Regions from separate parts of the Bacillus sp. D386 genome, predicted to be linked through region 1. Evidence: riboswitches for the same ligand, from Rfam matches in the RefSeq annotation. Region 1 holds a riboswitch; the other holds the start of a gene.

Region 1 (3,918 bases):
ACCTGGCCCTTGATTGATGATTTCGCATTGATTGGCTGTGAAAAATTGAACGAGAAACTCAAGAATTTCCTGTTGCTGCATGTGAAGGCATCTCCTTTTTTAGATCTTGAGCAAGCTGTATTAAAGACGTGAGATTATCCATTTTAACCTTCATCTCACCCTCTGTTTTTGATTTATTGAGGATGTCAGTTAAATGCTCTTCAAGATTCTTAACCTCCAGCCTCGTTAGAATATCATCAAGTTCCCCAACGACACGTTCAAATAATTGAATTTTTTCGTAGAGAATTTTCATAATATGATCCTCAATGGTATTCCTGGTCGCAAAATTATAGATTCGGACATCTTCTGTTTGTCCAAGTCTGTGAATTCGGCCGATTCTTTGTTCCAGTCGCATCGGATTCCAAGGTAAATCAAAGTTTATAATATGATGGCAAAACTGCAGGTTAATTCCTTCTCCACCTGCTTCTGTAGCAATTAAGACTTGTGCTTGTTTTTCGAACAGTTCTTTCATCCAGTCCTTCTTACTACGTTTAAATCCGCCGCGGAATGGAACAGAAGTGATTCCATTTTGCTTAAGAAACCACTGCAAATATAATTGCGTGGCTCGATACTCGGTAAAAATGATAACCTTATCTTTTATAGAATGAATCAATTCAAGCGCTTTTTTCGCTTTTGAATTGCAATCAACCAGTTCGACCAGGTTGATAAGGTTATGTATGGCTTCCTTAAAGCTTAGTCCGGCATCCGGGTTTCGATCGAGCATATTTTTTAACGTAAAGTAGACGGCTTCCCTGCTGCTGCATGCCTCACGCTGAAGGATTAAAGAAGAAAATGTACTCCCGATACCCTCCGGCAATTCTTTCCTAAATGAAGAAACTCCATCATATAGATCCTGTTCCTTTTCGGTGAAATCTATAAAAATTGTTTCAACCTTTCTTTTTGTCCACTCAATGCCGGTATCCTGGCGTTTATTTCGAATCATCACCATATTAACCAATTCTTTTAAATAAGCATCATCCTTTAATGAACGTTTCTTAGCAGAAAAGCGTTCATTAAATTTGGCATAGCTTCCTAAATGCCCTGGCTTAAGCAATGATACAAGATAAAAAATTTCTTCTAGCTTGTTTTGAATAGGGGTTGCCGTTAACAGTAGACAGAACTTTCTCTGGACTTTTTGTACAAACTCATAGTTTTTGGTTTTATTGTTTTTTAACTTGTGAGCCTCATCTATGATGACAATGTCATAGGTTTGTTCGAGTATGGCAGAACGATGAGGCTCTCGTTTAGCAGTATCTATGGAAGTGATTATACATTCAGAATCCCACCCATACCCCTTTCTGTATATGACAGCTGGTATGTGAAACTTCTGATTAAGCTCCTGTGCCCATTGAGATACGAGAGAGGCTGGGACTAGTATTAGTATTTTGCTTGCCAGGCCCCGAATCATATATTCCTTTAAGATCAGACCGGCCTCTATTGTTTTACCAAGACCTACTTCATCAGCTAATATGGCTTTACCATTCATTCTTTCAATGACTTCGGTAGCAGCTTCGAGCTGATGGGTTAAAGGTGTAAATCCTGATAAATGCTTTGGTGCAAGGAGGCCGTTGAAATCTGGAATCAGATTATGCTTTTCGGCATCCAATCCGAGTTTAAAAAGGGAGTAGCTGCACCAGGGGCCATCCTCCATAATCTTTTCCTCAAGCTCCTTTTCCCAATCTTCATCAAAATAGACCTTTGGTGTTAAACTCAATGTGAATCCCAACTTTCTTTATTTAAGCTAGTTAGATAAATGCTTGATTGTAATTTAACTAAATTCAATAGAATTCTCTTACCTTATATAGGTATAGGTGGTGTCATTAATTTCTAAACAATAGTAGGAGTTTAATCTCCGGCTAAAATCTGATTAAATGCTTTATGCGGATGGCAGAAAATTATAAGGAATTTATTCAGTGACGCCTAAACAATTTTTTTGCCCCAATAAAGCTGAGGTGTTACTGATATTTTTTTAGTTTCCAATCATTCATCGAGATAACGTAAATGTTGCCACCTGATAATTGTTGATGGTAGGATATAAATGTAAGACTATTTAGAAAACGGCTTATCTCTTGCTTTTTGTTTAGTATGACCAATTTACATAATTATATGAGCGAATGAAGGCAAGGGGAGAGACCGTATTTGCGGCACCGAAGGAGCAAATGGTGAATCCATGAATCTCTCAGGTACAGAGACTCTTGCTGGACGCATCTCTGGAGAGCGCTTCCTTTATTGTGAAGCCACCCAAGAGGAAACGCCGAAGTACGTTACCCGGCGGTAAACTTTCAGGTATCAGGACAGAGCCCCCCTAATAAGGGAGGTTTCTGTCCTTTTTTTCGTGGATCGCTGAAGGATATATCGCTTCGGTCAAATGTGGAAAAGCGGCGTTTTACTTAATAAGTTAACAAGCAATCATTTAAATGGCATAACAAGCAAGAGAATCCGTATAAAACGAATATTTTAGGAGGGTAAGGATGGGAGAATTAAAGCAGACTCCGCTGATCAGTGTGTACAGGGAGTACGGAGGAAAAACAATTGATTTTGGCGGCTGGGAATTGCCTGTCCAATTTTCGGGCATTAAACAGGAGCATGAATCAGTGCGTACAAAAGCAGGCCTCTTTGATGTATCACATATGGGCGAATTCATGATTAAGGGTGCTGGGTCTTTACCATTTTTGCAGCTGATGATGACCAACGATGTCAGTAAGCTGAAAACGGGCCGGGCACAGTATACTGCTATGTGCTATGAGAATGGCGGAACGGTTGATGACCTGATTATTTATAAAAAAGGTGAAGATGATTATTTGTTAGTTGTGAACGCATCTAATATTGATAAAGATTTTGAGTGGTTAAAAAAGCATGCGAGCGAAGATGTAGAACTAAAAAATATATCGGAACAAATAGGGCAATTGGCATTACAGGGACCGCTTGCAGCTGATATATTACAGAACCTTGCAGAGGAAGTAGATCTCAATACCATTGGTTTCTTTGCTTTTCGTGAAGATGTCATGATAAATGGCATTAGTGTACTTGTTTCAAGAACTGGCTACACCGGTGAAGATGGATTTGAATTGTACTGTAAGAGCGAAGATACAGTGAAGCTTTGGAAAGATCTTTTAGAATTCGGTAAGGATAAGGGATTGGTTCCATGTGGACTTGGGGCAAGAGATACGCTTCGGTTTGAAGCAAAACTTCCTTTATATGGCCAAGAGTTATCTCCAGAGATTACACCTATCGAAGCGGGGATTGGGTTCGCTGTAAAAACCGATAAAGAACATTTTATTGGTAAGGAAGTTTTAAAGGAACAGAAGGAAAATAGCGCCCCTAGAAAGCTTGTCGGAATCGAAATGATTGACCGCGGTATTCCGAGACATGGGTACCCGGTTTTCGTTAAGGATGAAAACATCGGGGAAGTGACCACTGGAACACAATCCCCAACCTTAAAGAAAAACGTAGGCCTTGTCCTGATTAATGTAGAATTCGCTAACCTTGATGAGGTAGTCGAGGTTGAGATACGGGGAAAAAGATTAAAGGCGAAAATTGTTAGTACTCCATTTTATAAACGCACTCAGGCAGGAGGAGTAAAAAAATGAAGCATCGTTATTTACCAATGACAGAGCAGGATACTGAACAGATGTTAACAGCGATTGGTGTAGAATCAATCGATGACTTATTTTCTGATATACCTGAAAAAGTAAGGTTTAAGGGTGAATACAAGCTAAAAAAAGCAAAGTCTGAATCAGCACTTCTGAAAGAATTAACTGAGCTGGCCGAGAAAAATGCCAATCTCAGGACCCATAGTTCTTTTCTTGGAGCGGGAGTATATGACCATTACATGCCAGTCATCGTTGATCACGTTATCTCAAGATCAGAGTTTTATAC
Region 2 (3,918 bases), on a different contig from region 1:
AGATGGGTATGATTTTCAAATGACTTTAAATTATCCGTATGAGGAGCTTAAAGAGAATTACACTCTGCCACTCACAATCCATTCTATAAACGGAGTTGATGGAGACTGGAGATTCTCGATTCCAATTTCACAAGAAAAGAATAAAGCTACCGCAATAGATTACACAAAAAACTATCCGAATGAAAATGTTCAAATTAAAGTAAATGAATTGCTCTTTGGCAGAATATCCTCGACTGTTATGTTTGAAACAAACACAGAGTATGAGAAGGATGAGATATACATATGGAAGGCAACTGACCATAAAGGGAAAGAGTTGGATATTGGAAACAGTGTAAGATTTAATAAGGGGATAGATGGAGAAGTACGTGAATTTAGACGATCTACAATAGGGAATTTAAATCAAGATGTTAAAACCATCACGTTCTATCCACATCTAGAACGATCAGAACCTTTAGCGGAGAAGGATTTAGCGACCGGTACTTCCTTTACATTGGAAAGTCAACGTTCAAATAAGGCAATCCGAGTTAACAGTATTAAACATGAGCAGGATAAATTGATTGTTGATTATCAAGTACTTGGATTTCCTAAGAGTCTTAAGGGAGAGAACTATGATCGTTTACTGCATAATTTAGGTTATCAGTTTAATATAATAGACCCACGGATTGATTTGGATGATGATTGGCCATTTTATATACATCGGAATCATGTTGAAGTCCTTAATAAAGATACAATGCATTTTCAATCAGTATTTGATTTAAGTGGAGAAGTTGTGTATGAAGGGGATATGGTTCAAAAAATCACCAATTTTGAAATGGATCATGCCATTCTGCAATTTGATTTTAACTCATTTTTAGATACAGTGGAGCTTGAGCCTTTCACAGTAAAAATACCTCAGAAGAAAGAGCAACTTGAGAATCATAAATAAAGGAAATAGTTTATTGAAACTATTTTGCTCAATTCGGTACCGAGCTGTACTAAGTTTTCATTCAACCATAGAATACTATAGAAAAAAATGCACTCCAATTGTTAAGTGTAATCTAACAACTGGAGTGCATTATTATTTTTGCTTTTGCTCTATTATCATAATCTCTTCTTTTTATGATAGTTATATAAAATGAACAATAAGACAAACCATAATGGTGTAAGCAGCATTGCTAAGCGTGTTTCCGCAGCAATGAGCATTACAATCAGTATGAAAGCAAACATACCTAGGATTACATAATTTATAGCTGGTGTTAATGGAGCTTTGAATGTAGATTTAGCTCTTAAATCAGGTCTTGTTTTTACATATTTGATATGCGAGATTAAAATAATGCTCCATACCCAAATGAAACAGATGGCGCTGATTGTTGTGACGATTGTAAAGGCCTGCTCTGGTATCAGCTTGCTAAGCAGTGCACCGACAGAAACTACAATAGTAGAAGTTAATAATGCATTGCTCGGTACATGGTGTTTATTTAATTTGCCAAGTTTTTTTGGTGCTTCATTATGATTGCTTAAGTTGTACATTATCCGGCTGGTTGAGAATAAACCGCTGTTTGCAGCAGAGGCTGCCGATGTTAATACAACAAAGTTGATAATACCTGCCGCCATTGGAATCCCGATTAAGGCGAAGACACCTACAAATGGGCTGCTTGTCGCACTTAATTGATCCCAAGGATTGATGCATAAAATAACAAATAAGGCACCTACATAAAACAGTAAAATCCGTACCGGTATTTTGTTGATAGCAGATGGAATGTTTTTTCGTGGATTAGCTGTTTCAGCAGCAGATACACCAATAAGTTCAACTCCGACGAAGGAGAAGACAACCATTTGCAGTGATAGTAAGAACCCTGATATTCCATTCGGGAACATGCCGCCATGATTCCAAAGGTTAGAAACAGAAACAGTTCCGCTATCTGTTTCAAATCCAATCACAAGCAGTACGATTCCTACGACAATTAGTGCAACAATAGTGACGACTTTAATAATCGCAAACCAGAATTCCAACTCACCAAACAGTTTGACGGTTAATAGATTTAATCCTAATAGAATTACTAAACAGATGATGGCAGGCACCCATTGCGGGATATCAAACCAGTATTGTGTATATAAACCAACAGCGATAATATCAGCCATGGCTGTCATAATCCAGCAGAACCAATACGTCCAGCCAGTCACAAATCCAGCCCATGGACCCAAATATTCAGCTGCGAAATCGATAAATGATGTATGATTTGTATTGGATAAAAGTAATTCACCCAGTGCTCTCATAACAAAAAATAGAGCTACTCCGATAATCAGATAAGAAAATAAGATGGATGGACCGGCTAAATGAATGGATTTTCCGGAGCCTAAAAATAAGCCGGTTCCAATTGTGCCCCCAATTGCTATTAATTGTACATGACGATTTTTTAAATCCCTTTTTAACTCTTGCTTAGCCAAGTTGCATGCCCCCGTTTAATCTTAGATGTCTAAAACAGGCACCTAGTAAAATAGATATTTATCATTTTTCTCGCTTGATTTAGATACTATGTCTCACCTCACTATTGATATTGGAAAATAAAAAAAGAGATTGGTTGTCTCCAATCTCTAAAAGGGCAAGAATAACAAAAATCGTTACCATTCTGTCCTTTTGCCTGAGATTGTGAATCCTTCGGCGCTGTATAAATACAGTCTCTCCAGAAGCTGCTCCCGCCATAGTTTTATCCACAGCGATCAAAGCGTGCTATATTAAATTATCAATTATCAGAGTATGTTACCTTATTAACATAATTCTGAAAAAATGTTATGGAAAAAATGCTATCACTAAATTATTATGTTGTCAAACTAAGTACATGTAATTAAATGATTTGTTGAAGCATATGGAAGAGACCAAGATTTACTTGAAATATATTTAACCCATATGCTTTTGAACAATCAATTAATGATACTAAACAAGCTTCAGTTCTGATAAACCATTACAATAAGTATTAAATAGTAAAGAAAGGTACTAGGTCTCTCTCTTTTTTTGTTTACTAATTTAAACATCTTGAGGAGTATTCCTTCAGATATATAAGCATGGCAGTGAGGTTAAGGGGAAGGCCAGAATCGAAAGCTCTCTTTTTCATGTTTATCTTAGCAGTAGCACAATTCATTCTGAAAAAAAGACCAAATCCATAAGGGATTTGGTCTTTAATCTACATTATTAAAAGGCAAATTCAAATTTAGAGTTCATCCGCTATCCCCAGCAGGATAATACCGAAGATAACAACTGCGATGATCATGTATTGTTTTTTAGTCAGCTTCTCTTTTAGGAAGATTCGTGACAGGATAATTGAAAAGATACTGTAAGAAGCAATCAATGGTGCTGCGATAATTGCATAGCCTGATGCCATGGCAAATACGTAGAAAAATTGACCAATCGTTTCCAAAATAGCAGCTATCCCTTTATCGCGCTCTTTAAATACATGGAAGGATTCCTTCTTAATAAAGCGAAGATAGATAAAACATACGGCAGCGCATAGGAAAAAGGTATATTCATACGCAAGCAAAGCTGAATTTTCGCTGATTAAATTCAATTCATCCAGATAGATGGCATCCGCAAATGTAGCAAGTCCATCAATAATGCAATATAAAATTGGGAAGATAATAGCCAAGAAACCAATTTGGTATTTTTTATCGATATGCTCAGAATTCAGTCGACGAGCTTCATCTTCTGCTCTTTTTTCCAGAACGGCTATCCCCACAATCCCAAGAGTGATGATGATAATCCCAAGTACTTCAATGATACTTAGCTCATGAGTGAAAAAGATGAAGAGCAGAATGCTTGTTACGACACCTGAGGAATTCTGTATTGGTGAGGCGATAGACAATTCAATATAGCGCAAACCAATATACCCAAATGCCATGGAAAGGATGTATAAAGAAGATACTGGTAAATAATGAATCATCTCC

Evidence for each region. Region 1 has a riboswitch for glycine ahead of gcvT (glycine cleavage system aminomethyltransferase GcvT). Riboswitches for the same ligand answer to the same signal wherever they lie in the genome.
Region 2: another riboswitch for glycine. It lies ahead of FHY45_RS17935 (amino acid permease); the one in region 1 lies ahead of gcvT (glycine cleavage system aminomethyltransferase GcvT).

The regions. Positions count from the first base shown of each region.
Region 1 is NZ_VEMV01000005.1:280,309-284,226, reverse strand. It holds gene FHY45_RS16295 (YqhG family protein) at 1-81, opposite strand, end outside; gene FHY45_RS16290 (DEAD/DEAH box helicase) at 59-1,690, opposite strand; glycine riboswitch at 2,154-2,244, shown strand; glycine riboswitch at 2,248-2,339, shown strand; gene gcvT (glycine cleavage system aminomethyltransferase GcvT) at 2,511-3,629, shown strand; gene gcvPA (aminomethyl-transferring glycine dehydrogenase subunit GcvPA) at 3,626-3,918, shown strand, end outside.
Region 2 is NZ_VEMV01000006.1:124,024-127,941, reverse strand. It holds gene FHY45_RS17940 (DUF4179 domain-containing protein) at 1-925, shown strand, start outside; gene FHY45_RS17935 (amino acid permease) at 1,081-2,427, opposite strand; glycine riboswitch at 2,600-2,677, opposite strand; gene FHY45_RS17930 (DMT family transporter) at 3,189-3,918, opposite strand, start outside.